2 linked regions of the Rhodopseudomonas sp. BAL398 genome follow. Each later gene encodes a partner of the first gene's protein in a complex. Links are inferred from orthologs where the notes say so. Each region holds a gene or a part of one and is shown on either strand. Other genes may lie near its edges. The genes, in order: RBJ75_RS24200 and xseA.

What was found.
Region 2: the proteins of RBJ75_RS24200 (region 1) and xseA are in contact, whole or in part, in a cryo-EM structure (PDB 8TXR), measured with the Escherichia coli proteins. The link is inferred for Rhodopseudomonas sp. BAL398 from one-to-one orthologs.

The regions. Positions count from the first base shown.
Region 1 is NZ_CP133111.1:5,141,943-5,148,962, forward strand. What follows is about bases 1,324-4,023. They hold RBJ75_RS24200 (exodeoxyribonuclease VII small subunit), read right to left. Parts: upstream 2,950-4,023; coding sequence 2,698-2,949; downstream 1,324-2,697. Other genes in these bases: dxs (1-deoxy-D-xylulose-5-phosphate synthase), read right to left, coding at 1,324-2,195; RBJ75_RS24205 (histone deacetylase family protein), read right to left, coding at 3,020-3,949. Outside these bases: RBJ75_RS24190 (hypothetical protein), read left to right, coding at 1-253; more of dxs, read right to left, coding at 270-1,323; RBJ75_RS24210 (bifunctional metallophosphatase/5'-nucleotidase), read right to left, coding at 4,052-5,710; RBJ75_RS24215 (hypothetical protein), read left to right, coding at 5,912-6,376; RBJ75_RS24220 (methyl-accepting chemotaxis protein), read left to right, coding at 6,562-7,020. UniProt on the Escherichia coli protein: Bidirectionally degrades single-stranded DNA into large acid-insoluble oligonucleotides, which are then degraded further into small acid-soluble oligonucleotides.
Region 2 is NZ_CP133111.1:5,420,147-5,427,398, reverse strand. What follows is about bases 2,103-5,034. They hold xseA (exodeoxyribonuclease VII large subunit), read left to right. Parts: upstream 2,103-2,724; coding sequence 2,725-4,344; downstream 4,345-5,034. Other genes in these bases: RBJ75_RS25530 (dienelactone hydrolase family protein), read right to left, coding at 4,492-5,034; purD (phosphoribosylamine--glycine ligase), read right to left, coding at 2,103-2,503. Outside these bases: RBJ75_RS25545 (alpha/beta fold hydrolase), read right to left, coding at 109-1,008; more of purD, read right to left, coding at 1,220-2,102; more of RBJ75_RS25530, read right to left, coding at 5,035-5,289; RBJ75_RS25525 (DUF2093 domain-containing protein), read left to right, coding at 5,467-5,694; lpxK (tetraacyldisaccharide 4'-kinase), read right to left, coding at 5,719-6,735; RBJ75_RS25515 (3-deoxy-D-manno-octulosonic acid transferase), read right to left, coding at 6,728-7,252. UniProt on the Escherichia coli protein: Bidirectionally degrades single-stranded DNA into large acid-insoluble oligonucleotides, which are then degraded further into small acid-soluble oligonucleotides.

The sequences.
Region 1 (7,020 bases):
TCACATTGCCGCGGTGCTGCTCGCAAGCTGGTCGAGCAGATATTGGCCGACGCTTCGTGGGCTGATCGAGGAGTTCTATCCGGACCTTGCGGCGGAGTTGCCGACGCCTCACTGGCGATGGCGTGACAGCATTATCGCGGCCATCGATCCCGCCGGGTTCTGGAGCAAGGCGGCACGCCGGGATTGTGCCAAAGACGACGCTATGCGCGAAGCCTGGATGCGCCGGGTCAGGGCGCATCCAAAGTTCAAATGAGCGCCGCCTAGGCGGTCTACGCCAGTTTCACGGTCTCGGCCTGGCCGTCCTTGCCGAGCGCTTCGAACACCTTCTTGACGATGCCCTTGGCGTCGAGCCCGGCGCGGGCATACATCGCCGCGGGGGTGTCGTGGTCCATGAATTCGTCGGGCAGCACCATCGAGCGCATCCGCACGCCGCCGTCGAGCAGGCCGTGCTCGGCCAGCGTCTGCATCACATGGCTGCCGAAACCGCCGATCGAGCCTTCCTCGATGGTGATCAGGATCTCGTGCTCGCGCGCCAGTCTGGTCACCATCTCGACGTCGAGCGGCTTCATGAAGCGGGCATCCGCGATGGTAGTGGACAGGCCGAGCGCCGCCAGTTCCTCGGCGGCCTTTTCGCATTCGGCCAGGCGGGTGCCGAGCGACAGCAGCGCCACTTTGCTGCCCTGGCGGATGATGCGGCCCTTGCCGATCTCCAGCGCGACGCCGACTTCCGGCATTTCGATGCCGCGGCCTTCGCCGCGCGGATAGCGCAGCGCGGAGGGGCGGTCGTTGATCGCCACTTGCGTGGCCACCATGTGGACCAGATCGGCTTCGTCGGCCGCCGCCATGATGACGAAATTCGGCAGGCAGCCGAGATAGGCCAGATCGAACGAGCCCGCATGGGTGGCGCCGTCGGCGCCGACCAGGCCGGCGCGGTCGATCGCGAAGCGGACCGGCAGGCTCTGGATCGCGACGTCGTGCACCACCTGGTCGTAGCCGCGCTGCAGGAAGGTTGAATAGATCGCGCAGAACGGCTTGAAGCCCTCGGTGGCGAGGCCGGCCGCGAAGGTCACCGCGTGTTGCTCGGCGATGCCGACGTCGAAGCTGCGGTCGGGGAACGCCTTCTGGAACAGATCGATGCCGGTGCCCGACGGCATCGCCGCGGTAATGCCGACGATCTTGTCGTCCTTGCTGGCTTCCTTGATCAGGCTCTGGCCGAACACGTTCTGGTAGGACGGCGCGTTCGACTTGGCCTTCGACTGGGTGCCGGTGGCGATATCGAACTTGACCACCGCGTGATATTTGTCGGCGGCGGCCTCGGCGGGCGCGTAGCCCTTGCCCTTCTGGGTGACGACATGGACCAGGATCGGGCCGTTTTCCATGTCGCGGACGTTCTGCAGGATCGGCAGCAGGTGGTCCATATTGTGACCATCGACCGGCCCGACATAATAGAAGCCGAGTTCCTCGAACAGCGTGCCGCCGCCGACCATGAAGCCGCGGGAATATTCCTCGGCGCGGGCGGCGCGGTCGGCGATCAGCCGCGGCAGGTGCTTGCCGATCTGCTTGCCGGCCTCGCGCAGCGAGCGATAGGTCTTGCCCGAATACAGCCGCGACAGATAGGCCGACATCGCGCCGACCGGCGGGGCGATCGACATGTCGTTGTCGTTAAGGATGACGATCAGCCGGGAATTCATCGCGCCGGCATTGTTCATCGCCTCATAGGCCATGCCGGCTGACATCGAACCGTCACCGATCACCGCGATAACGTTGTTCTTGGCGCCCGACAGGTCGCGCGCCACGGCCATGCCGAGGCCGGCGGAAATCGAGGTCGAGGAATGCGCGGCGCCGAACGGGTCGTAGTCGCTCTCGGTGCGCTTGGTAAAGCCGGAGAGCCCGCCGCCGGTGCGCAGCGTGCGGATGCGGTCGCGGCGCCCGGTCAGGATCTTGTGCGGGTAGGCCTGGTGGCCGACGTCCCAGATCAGACGGTCGCGCGGCGTGTCGAACACATAGTGCAGCGCGGTGGTCAGTTCGACGACGCCGAGGCCGGCACCGAAATGTCCGCCGGTGACCGACACCGCGTCGATCGTCTCCAGGCGCAATTCATCGGCAACCTGCCGGACTTGATCAATTCGGAGCTTCCGCAAATCTTCCGGCGTGCGAATAGTATCAAGTAAGGGCGTTTTACTGAATTCGGTCACGGCGATATTCCAGTCTCACAAGTGGGGCAGGTGAAGCCCCGATGACGCATGCTCTGGACGTGTTGCAGGAGTCTCACCAACTCCCGTCTCCCTGAGGAGAACCGATTTTGTAGCTTATCGTTCAAAGCCTAAAGCCTGCTTCGACCGAAAAAAGTGACCTGTGTCACTTTGCTGTCGCACTGTCCACCGAGCCCGCAGCGCTCCGATCCCATAGGGATGCGGGCGCCTGGCTCAGCGCATAAGCCTATACCTCTACACAAAGCTGGCGTTAAAGCCAATCATGAGCCGCCAAAGGCCAATTCGGCTACCGAACTTTCGGCCAATGTGGTTGATTGCGCCGCATGGAACCGGGTTCCGCCGCCCCTGGCGTCAGTCTTTGCCGGACAGTCTGACGTGCAATTGTGCGTTTTCGAGCGAGGTGGGCGCCAGATCGCGTGAAGACAACGCGTCAAAACCAAGGCGGGAGCGCCGGTTCCGATCGATCGGAACTCCGGCGCCAGGCCTATTGGGGGTCAAGCGGCTCGGTTCCGCTCGGCTGGCCGCTGCCATCGGTGGTGATTTTGTCGACGCGGGCCTCGGCGGTGCGCAGCAGTTCCTCGCAGCGCCGCTTCAGCGCCTCGCCGCGTTCATAGATCGCGACCGACTCCTCGAGTGGAACTTTGCCGTCCTCGAGCCGCTTGACGATCGTTTCAAGTTCCTCGATCGCGCGTTCGAAGCTCAGCTTTTTGATGTCGACATTGGAAGCTTCGGCCATATCGGTTCCTGCAATGCGCCGCTGATCGGGCGATGGTGACGGCGACAATTGGGTGGATGGCGGCGGACGCTCACACGCCCATCAGCGCGGCGACATGGGCGGCGACCGATTCCTGCAGCCCCTTCAAGTCATAGCCGCCCTCGAGCACCGAGACAATGCGGCCGCCGGCGCTGACGTCGGCGACGTCCATCAGCTTGCGGGTGACCCAGCCGAAATCCTCGGCGTGCAGATTGAGGCTGGCCAGCGGGTCACGGTAATGGGCGTCGAACCCGGCCGAGATGATGATCAGTTCGGGCGCGAATTTGGTCAGCTGCGGCAGGATCAGATTGTCGAAGGCGGAGCGGAATTTGGCACTGCCATCTTCCGAGGCCATCGGCGCGTTGACGATGTTGTCGTGCTCGCCGCGTTCGCCGACTGCGCCGGTGCCGGGAAACAGCGGCATCTGGTGAGTCGAACAATACATCACGGTCTTGTCGCCCCAGAAGATTTCCTGTGTCCCATTGCCGTGATGGACGTCGAAATCCACCACCGCGGCGCGTTCGATGCCGTATTTGCGTTGGGCGTAGCGCGCCGCGATCGCCGCATTGTCGAAAAAGCAGAATCCCATCGGCTTGCTGATCTCGGCATGATGGCCGGGCGGCCGAGTAGCGACGAACGCATTGCTGGCGCGGCCGGTCATTACCGCGTCGGTCGCCGCGACCGAGCCGCCGACGCCGCGCAACGCGGCCTCGAAGGTGCCTGGCGACATAGAGGTGTCACCATCCAGATAGACGATCCCGGAGCTCGGCGACATGTGCCGCATCTCGACGATGTGATGATCGCTGTGACACAGCGCGATATCTTCAAGTGCCCCGAGCGGCGATTCAAGGCGCTCCAGCGCGTTGAAGCGGTCCTCGTTCAGAGCCTGATTGACCGCACGCAGCCGCTCGGCGCGCTCTGGATGGCCCTCGGGCGTATGATGTTCGAGGCACGCCGGGTGTGTCAGGTATTGGGTTGTCATGCGGGCTGTCCGGTCCCTCAATACGCGGTTGCGACAAACGTATAATGTAAAGGCTCGCCAGCCATTGCGAAAGGGCAGCTTAGGACTTGGGCGCGCGAATGCCTAGTTCAGTCGCAGGATGCGGGTCGACGGCGGCGGCGAGACCGGACTGCCGGCCTTCAAGAAATTGAACAGCGCATCGACGTCATAGACCCCGATACGCGGTTCGCTGCCGTCCTTGAAGGTGGTGAAGCCGTCGCCACCGGCCGCCAGGAAGGCGTTCACGGTAACGCGATAATGACCGGTCGGATCGAGCGGCGCACCGTTCAGGGTGATCTTATCGGCCGGGACGCGCGCGCCGGGCTGGCCGGCATTGTCCCACGCATAGCTGAAATGGCCAGACACCTGCAGCATCCGCGGCCGCTGCGGGTCGCTCCATTGCTGTTCGAGCGCGGCCTTGATCTGGGCGCCGGTCAAAGTCAGCGTCACCAGCTGATTGCGGAACGGCTGCGCCGCGAACACGTCGCCATAGCTCACCGTGCCGTCGGCGCGCTTGGTGATATCGGCGCGCACGCCGCCCGGATTGGTGAAGGCGATCACCGCGCCGCCATCGGCTTCCGCCGCCGTGGCGGCGAGCTGAGCGTCGGCGATGATATCACCGAGCGGGCTTTCGCCGGCCTCGTTCGGCAGCCGCACCAGTGTCGCGGAGACCGAGCCCGCCGGTTGCGCGGCGATCGGCCCGGCCAGCTGGTCATAGCTGTCGATCAGCGCGGTCTGCTGCGGATCCTTGGCCAGGGTCTTGGTGCGGACGATGACATTGTCGGCCTTGGCGCTGATCACGTCGCGGCTATGCGGATCGAGCCGAAGATCGATCGCGGTGACGAGCGTGCCGTATTTGTCGCCCGAGGTGACCAGCCGGCCGTCGATCTGGCAGCTATAGGCGCGGTGGGTGTGACCGCTGATGACGACGTCGACGGCCTTGTCGAATTTCTTGACGATGTCGACGATCGGGCCGGAAATTCCCGGGCATTCGTTGATACCGCCGGTCGGCCAGCCGCCCTCATGGATCAGCACCACGATGGCCTTGACGCCGAGCGTCTTCAGCTCGGCAACTTGTGTGTTGACGGTCTCGGCCTCGTCGCGGAATTCCAGCCCGGCGACACCGGGCGGCGACACCATATTGGGCGTGGCTTTCAGGGTCAGCCCGATGAAGCCGACCGGAATACCGTTGAAAGTGCGGATCTCGTAAGGCGGAAACAGCGTCTTGCCGGTCGCGCTGTCGACCGTGGAGGCGGCGAGATATTTGAAGCGGGCGCCGAGAAACGGGTGCGGGCCGCGGCAATTGTCGGTCGGGTGACAGCCGCCATGCTGCATGCGCAGCAATTCGGTCTTGCCCTCGTCGAATTCGTGATTGCCGACCGCGGCGAGGTCCAGCCCCATCAGCGACAGCGATTCGATGGTCGGCTCGTCGTGAAACATCGCCGACAGAAACGGGCTGGCGCCGATCAGGTCGCCGGCGGCGACGAAGATCGAATTGGCGTGGCCGGCGCGCAGCTGTTTCACCAGCGTCGCCATATATTCGGCGCCGCCCGCCGGAATCACGGTTTTCTTGGCCGGATCGGCCGGATCCTGGATCGTGATACCGCCAGGCGACGGCCGCAGATAGCCGTGGAAATCGTTGATCGCCAGAATCCGCAGCTCCACCGGCTTGGCCGTCTCGGCAATGGTCGGAGAGGTCATGCCGGCCAGCAGCATGGCGGCGATTACAGCGTAGCGATTCATGATTCGGATCCTGGTCGCGGTCCGCGACAAATTTGGTGGGGCAGCGCGGGGAATCCAAACCTGCTTCGCGGCGGAAGCGCAAGGGCCGAACGGCCGTGGCGTCCGGGCGCGCGATCCACTAGAAACATGATCTGCCAAACCAGAGCAGCCGCCCAAGCTGCCGCGCCGGTTTGCACCGGCGGTGAGATGCAAGGATTTGAGATGAAAATTCCATCGTTCGTGGCGCTGTCGCTGGCCATCATGGCGTCAATCCCGGTCGCCATCGCCCAACAGCCCGATCGCTCGGCGGCGACTTTCGACGGCCCGCGCCTGGCCGATATCATGGAGGCGATCCAGGCGCGCCACATCAAGCTGTGGTTCGCCGGCAAGAACCGCAATTGGGAGCTGGCGACATTCGAGGCGATGCAGATCAGGGGCCGGCTGGAGGACGCCGCCCGGTTCTATCAGGACCTGCCGGTCACCGACGTCACCACCATGGGGGCGCCGCTGGATGCGCTGTCCGATGCGATCAAGGCCAAGGACGCGACCAAATTCGCGGCGGCGTTTGATCAGCTGACCGCCGGCTGCAATTCCTGCCATCAGTCGATCGAGCGTGGCTTCATCGCGATCCAGCGGCCGAGCGCGCAGCCGTTCAGCAATCAGAACTTCGCGCCGACGAAGAAGTAGCAGCGAGGCGGCCGCGATCGGCCCCGCCGCCGCGATCATGTGCGAAACGGCATAAGTACCCAGTAATTCTACCCATTATCGAATTAATCGGGCCTTTAGGTTGATCGTGGAATTCTGCCGCGATCAGCCCTCCTGCGGGGGCATCGCTTTGCTTGCATCGCTAGCAAAGCCCATGGAGGCTCGCCGTGCGCACCAACCTTCCAGTCACGACCGTCGAATATCCGATCGACGATGATACGTTGATCGTTTCGCGGACCGATTTGAAGGGCCGGATGACCTATTTCAATGGCCAGTTCGTCGACGCCGCCGGCTTCACCGAAGCGGAGCTGATGGGCCAGCCGCACAATATGATCCGCCATCCGGATATGCCGCCGGAGGCCTTCGCGAATCTGTGGGAGACGCTGCAGGCCGGCAAGCCGTGGGTCGGCGCGGTGAAGAACCGTCGCAAGAACGGCGACTTCTACTGGGTGCTGGCGACCGCATCGCCGATCGTCGAAAACGGCGCGATCACCGGCTATACGTCGATCCGCACCAAGCTGGCCGCCGACCAGCGCGCCGAAGCCGAAAAGGTCTATGCGCTGCTGCGTAGCAAGCAATCCCACGACTACCGGATCGATGCTGGCATCATCCGGCGCAAATCGCCG
Region 2 (7,252 bases), 280 kb from region 1 along the record:
GAGCGGCGACCGTCATTCGCCCTCGTCAACGCGAGACCGGGGAAATCGCCCGATGCCGGCACGCGATCACGGCGGGGCCATCCCGACTTTCGTGGTCAACCTCGACGGTCAGGTAAAAAACGCCAGCAGCGCCTGCGCGGTGGCGTCGGGATCTTCCTCGGTGAGAAAATGCCCGGAATTGACCGGGCCGCCACGCACGTCGGTCGCCCATTTCTTCCAGGTATCGAGCGGCGTCGCCGCTGATTGTGCGATGCCGGCATCGCCCCACAGCGCCAGCATCGGCACCGCGATCTTGTTGCCGGCGTCATGGTCGGCCTTGTCATGGTCGAAATCGGCGTGCGCGCCGGCGCGGTAATCCTCGCACATCGCGTGCAGCCGCATCGGATCGTTGAACGCGGCGAGGTAATGCTGCAAGGCGCGCGGATCGAACACGCTGAGGTCCTTGGTCTTGCTCCAGCTCGCCAACTTGTTTTTGAGGAAGAAATCCGGGCTGGCGCCGATCAGCGTTTCGGGCAGCGGCGCCGGCTGCGCCAGGAAGGTCCAGTGATAGACCTTGAGGCCGTAGGCGCGGTCCATCCGCATCCAGTATTCATAGGTCGGCAGGATATCCAGCACCGCGAGCTTCGATAGCCTTCCGGGATGATCGAGCGCCATCCGGTAGCTGACGCGGCCGCCGCGATCGTGGCCGGCCAGCGCGAAATGCACATGGCCGAGCTTCTCCATCGCCTCGATCAGCTGCGCCGCCATCGCCCGCTTGGTGTAGGGCGTGTGCTCGGCATCGCTGCGCGGCATGTCGGACCAGCCATAGCCCGGCAGATCGGCGATGATCAGCTTGAACTTCTGCGCCAATTGCGGCGCGACGCGGTGCCACATCACATGGGTTTCGGAAAAGCCGTGCAGCAGCAACAGCGGCGGCCCGTCGCCGCCGACGCGGGCGAAAATGCGCCCCGACGAAGTGTCGATCCATTCGGCCGCGTAGCCGGGAAACAGGTCGGCAAGATCAGGCATGGCTCACTCCCTTTGAATTTCCAGCTACTGTACGACCGGGCTCAAGCGAATCTATCTCGTGTCCCGGGCGCGATGCGGCACGCAGTGCCGCTTCGCAGAACCGGGACCCCGGTTCAACCCTCGACAAGTCAAGCGGGGCCCGGCTCTACGGCGCACCACGCCGCTTCGCGGCGCGTTGCACCGCGTCCGGGGCACGTAAACGTGAGGCAAATTACTTGCCGCGGCGTTCCCGCGCCACTGCCTGCCAGCCGATGTCACGGCGGCAGAAGCCCTCCGGCCAGTTGATGACGCCGATCGCCTCATAGGCGCGGCGCTGCGCTTCGGCCACCGTCTTGGCCGAGGCGGTGACGTCGAGCACGCGGCCGCCATTAGCGAGAATCCAGTCGCCCGACGCCAGCGTGCCGGCGTGGAAAATCTCGACGCCGGGAATCTTCGCGGCGCGGTCGAGGCCGGCGATGCGCGTGCCCTTTTCGTAAGTGCCGGGATAGCCCTTGGCGGCCATCACCACGGTCAGCGCCGGATCGGGAAACCAGTCCAGGCTGACTTTATCCAATTGCCCCTCGCAGCACGCCAGCAGCGCCGGCACGATGTCGGACATCATCCGCAGCATCAGCACCTGGCATTCCGGATCGCCGAAGCGGACATTGTATTCAATCAGCTGCGGGCCTTCCTCGGTGATCATCAAGCCTGCGAACAGCACACCCTTATAGGGCGTGCCCATCGCGCTCAGCGCCCGCAGCGTCGGATAGATGATCTCGTCCATCACCTGCCGAGTCAGCGCTTGGGTCATCACCGGCGCCGGCGAATAGGCGCCCATGCCGCCGGTGTTCGGTCCCTTGTCACCGTCGAAGGCGCGCTTGTGGTCCTGGGCAGTCGCCATCGGCAGCGCGTGCTCGCCGTCGCACAGCACGAAGAACGAGGCCTCCTCGCCGACCATGAATTCCTCGACCACGGCCTCGGCGCCGGCATCGCCAAAGCCGCCGCCCAGCATCATGTCGATCGCCGCCATCGCCTCGTCGAGCGTCATCGCCACCACGACGCCCTTGCCGGCGGCCAGCCCATCGGCCTTGATGACGATCGGCGCGCCCTGTTGGCGAATATAGGCTTTCGCCGCGTCGGCGTCGCTGAACCGCTGATAGGCCGCGGTCGGAATGGCGTTGGCCTGGCAGATGTCCTTGGTAAAACCCTTGGAGCTCTCCAGCCTCGCCGCTGCCTTGCTCGGGCCGAACGCCTTGATGCCGGCGCTCGCGAGATCGTCGACAATGCCGGCCGCCAGAGGCGCCTCCGGCCCGACCACGACGAAATCGACGGCGTTGGCCTTGCAGAACGCGATCACCGCCGCATGGTCGGCGATATCGAGAGCCACGCAGGCCGCCTGTTCGGCGATGCCAGCATTGCCCGGCGCGCACCATAATTTGGTCAGCAGCGGCGATCTTGCGATCTTCCACGCCAGCGCGTGTTCGCGCCCACCCGAACCGAGCAGCAGAATATTCATCGACCAGCAGCCCCCAGCGCGCGTTGGGCGAGGTGTAACACGGCGCAGCCGCATCGCAAAAATGCCGGCGGCCAGGTGTGGATATGTCGGCAGCGCATGATCGCGCCGCCGAATCGGCCTCGCGGAACCCGCCATGCTCAAAATGTGACCGCTCAAGGGTTGATTGGCACAGCCGGACAAAACACCCTAACTTCGCCCACGAAACTGAAAGTCCCGAATCGATGGCAAAGCTGCTGGCGCCCGAATCTCTTGTGAACTCGCCGGAATTCACCGTCTCCGAACTGTCCTCAGCGTTGAAGCGGACGGTCGAGGACGCCTATGGGCATGTCCGGGTGCGCGGCGAGATTTCCGGCTTTCGCGGCCCGCATTCCTCCGGCCATTGCTATTTCGCGCTGAAGGACGAGAGCGCCAAGATCGAGGCGGTGATCTGGAAGGGCGTGCATGGACGAATGCGGTTCAAGCCGCAGGAAGGCCTCGAGGTCATCGCCACCGGCAAGCTCACCACCTATCCGGGCTCGTCGAAATACCAGATCGTCATCGAGGCGATCGAGCCGGCCGGTGTCGGCGCGCTGATGGCCCTGATGGAGGAGCGCAAGCGCAAGCTCGGCGCCGAAGGCCTGTTCGACGAGGCGCGCAAGCAGCTATTGCCCTATCTGCCCGACGTGATCGGCGTCATCACCTCGCCGACGGGCGCCGTGATCCGCGACATCCTGCATCGCCTCGAAGACCGCTTCCCGCGCCACGTTCTGGTGTGGCCCGTCAAGGTGCAGGGCGAAGGCTCGGCCGAGCAGGTCGCCGCCGCGATCCATGGCTTCAACGCGCTGCCCGAAGGCGGCAAGATCCCCCGCCCCGATCTGTTGATCGTGGCGCGCGGCGGCGGCTCGCTGGAGGATCTGTGGTCGTTCAACGAGGAGATCGTGGTCCGCGCCGCGGCCGAAAGCATGATCCCGCTGATCTCGGCGGTCGGTCACGAGACCGACATCACGCTGATCGATTTCGCCGCCGACCGCCGCGCGCCGACGCCGACAGCGGCAGCCGAAATGGCGGTGCCGGTGCGCGCCGAATTGTTTGTCGAGGTCGAAGGCCTCAGCCGCCGCACCATGCTGTGCTGGCAACGCGCCCAGGAGTCGCGCCGCAACGAATTGCGCGCCGCGGCGCGGGCGCTGCCGGCGGCCGGCGACTTGCTGGCGATCCCGCGGCAGCGGCTCGACGGCGCCAGCGCCGCGTTGCCGCGCGCGCTGCGCGCCAACACCCATGCGCATCATCGCCGCTTCGCCCAGGCTAGCGCCGGCCTGACGCTGCGGGTGCTGCGCGATCAGGTCGCGCATGCGGCGCAGCGGCTGGCGGTGACCGGCGAACGGCTCACATACGGCGCCCGCGCCGCTTTGCGGCAGCGTCGCGAGCGCTTTTCGGGACTGACGATCCGGCTGCAGGCCTCGAAGCTGGCCAATGCGCAGGCGCAACGCATCCGGATCGGCAATGAACGCGAGCGCACGCTGCGGCTTGCCGAACGCGCCCGGCGCGCTTTGACCACGCTGATTGAGCGCAAGCAGGCTCGCGTCGGCCATGCCGGGCAATTGCTCGGCGCATTGGCTTATCGCGGGGTGCTGGCGCGCGGCTTTGCCCTCGTGCGCGACGCGCAGGGCCAGTCGATCCATGCCGCCGCCGCAATCGGCGCCGGCGCCAGGCTCAGCCTGGAATTCGCCGACGGCCGCGTCGGCGCCACCGCGGATGGCGCGCATCCCGGCGATTCAGCCAGGCCGGCCGCGGCGAAGCCGGCCGCGCGCGCCAGCGCGGCCAAGCGCAGCGCCAAGCCGGTCGATCAGGGAACGCTGTTTTAGCGAGTCTTTCAGCTGAGTGGAGCGGCCTTAACGTGGGGTCATTCCGGGGCGTTCGCAGCAAAGCTGCTCGCGCCCCGGAATGACGGGCGCTTGATGAGGCCAGTCACCTCATCTGGACAATCCTCGGGCTTCGCCAGACGCCAACTGCTATTCGCCCAGCCACTCGGCGACACGCTTTTGCGCGTCGGCGCGCGCGGCGGCATCGCCGCCGTGATGGCCGCGCTTGACCATATCGTCGCGGTCGAACCGATGCTTGGCGCCGGGATAGACCACGATCCGGGCCAGCGCGCTGCGTCCGCGGGCGCCGTCGATCATCTGCCGGCATGCCGCGGGCGAGCTGACATTGTCATTGCCGCCGATCAGCAGCAGCGTCGGGACCCGCGCGCTCCATCCCAGCCGCGCCGAGCGGCGGCAGTCCGGATAGAACACCACGGCGCTGTGAAAATCCGGTCCGCGCGCATCGATTGCGAGCTGCGGCCGCACCGACCACAGCACCGCGCTGGCGCCGTTTCCCCAGCCCAACAGGCTGATTCGATTGGGCGCGACCCAGCTCTGCTGCGAAAGCCAATGGCGCGACGCCAGAATATCGCCGACGCGCTGGCGACGCGCCAGCACCGGCCGGTCCTTGATCCCGCATTGCGGCCCCAATTCGCGCGAGGCGTAGCTATCGGGCAGCAGCACGGCGCGGCCGGCCCGCTGCAATCGTTTCGCCCAGTCGGCATAGCGCGGCTGCACCGGGTCGGATTTCGCCGCCAGCCCGTCGCAATCATGCAGCGCGATCACCGCGCGAAACGGCCCGTCGCCGTCGGGCTTGTAGAGCACCCCATGGAGTGTGCCACCGCCGTCCGGAATCTCCACCGCGCGCGGCGCCGGCAGCGACGACGCGTGCGCGACATCGCCAGCCGCGAACGCCGCCGCATACGCCAGGATCAACAGCAGGCGCATCGCGCAACGTCCTCGACATCAGGAATGTTCGGCAAATTCGACATTACCATGCACAAAAACCCCGATTCATCACAAGTGGGTGGTTTGCAAAGCCGCGGCCACGGCATATTTGTGCTAGATCATATGCATTGGTGGCCGGAGATTGACCTCTTCCGCCGGAATTTCTGGAGATGAACCGTGCTGAATAAATTCGGCCCCTCGGGCTCGGGCGAAGCGCAGGTGCAATATCTGGACGGCGATTTCCGCGTGATCTCGCCCGGCACCTATGTCCGCTGCGCCATCAGCGGGGTTCATATTCCACTCGACGAGTTGAAATACTGGAGCGTCGATCTGAAGGAAGCCTATGCGACGCCCGAGGCCGTGCTGCAGCGGCATTACCCCGCCGCGCTGAAGCCGGCGGGCTGATCGAGCGCCGGTGCCGATCCCTACTCACTGCGTTTGAAACTTGCGCTCCCGCGCCATGGCTAGGCGATCGACCAGAAATCGGCGCAGCGTCGCCTGATCGCCAAATTGCATCGTCACCGCGAAGGCGACGATCGGCGGCGATGATGGCGCGCGCATGCTGAGGCGCGCCAGATCCTTTTCGGTGGTGACCAAGGCCAGATCGTCGCGACGCGCCATCTCGATCAGGCCATCGATATCGGCCGACGAAAACGGGTGATGATCGGGAAAGGCTCGCTGCGCCACGACATCGACGCCGCTCTGCCGCAGCGTTACAAAGAACCGCGCGGGATCGCCGATCCCCGCAAAGGCCAGCACCCGCCTGCCAGAAAGCGCGGCGACCGAGGCGTCGTCGGGAGTCAACGTCGCGCGCAGCACCAGACCGCCCTGGGCTTCGATCGCGGATGCCAGCGGCGCGCCGGCGGGGCCGTCACCGACAATGATCAGCGCATCGGTGCGCGCCAATTGCGGCGCAAGCGACGCGCGCAAGGGACCTGCGGGAAAGACGCGGCCGTTGCCGAGCCCGCGATGACTGTCGATCACGATCAGCGACGCATCCTTGGCGATCGCCGGATTCTGAAAGCCGTCATCCATCAGGATCACGCTGGCGCCGCGCGAGCGCGCCAGCGCCGCGCCGGCGACACGGTCCTTGGCGACCACGACCGGCACCATGCGCGCCATCATCAGCGGCTCGTCGCCGACCTCGGCTGCGCCATGCCGCTCCGGATCGACGCTGACCGGGCCGCGTAGCCTGCCGCCATAGCCGCGGCTCAGCACCACCGGGGTCTCGCCGAGCTGCCGCAGCAAGGCGGCCAGCGCCAATGTGGTGGGCGTCTTGCCGGCGCCGCCGACGTGATAATTGCCGACGCAGATCACCGGAACGCCGGCCGCAACGCCAAATTGCGCCATGCGGGTCGCGGCCACGGCGCCGTAGAGGAGGCCGAGCGGCTGCAGCAATCGCGCGATCCAGGATGACGGCCGATGCCAGAAGGCCGGCTCATGCATCGGCCGATCCCATCTCGATGCGCAGCTGCAGAAGATAGGGCTCCAGCGCCGCCAGCGTGCGATCGAGCGCGCCGCCGAGCCGGTCGACCACGCGGGTTGCGGCCGCGATCGAGCTGCGCTGCTCCTTCGGATCCGCCAGCAGCACGCCGAACCGCTTCACCAGCGCCTTGGTATCATCGACCTGACAGGCGCCGCCGGCGCTGTCGAGCGCCGTGTAGATGTCGGTGAAATTGGAGACATGTGGACCGTGCACCACCGCGGCGCGCAGCTTGACGGCTTCGATCGGATTCTGGCCGCCATGCGCGACCAGCGAGCCGCCCATGAACACGATCGGCGCCATCCGGTAGAACAGCCCGAGTTCGCCCATGGTGTCGGCGACATAGATCGCGCTCGCCTCGGTCGGCAATTCCCCGCGCGATCGCAGCGCCACTTGCAGGCCGGAGGCCGCGATCATGCAGGCCACCGATTCGCCGCGATGCGGATGCCGCGGCACGATCACGGTCAGCAGCGACGGAAA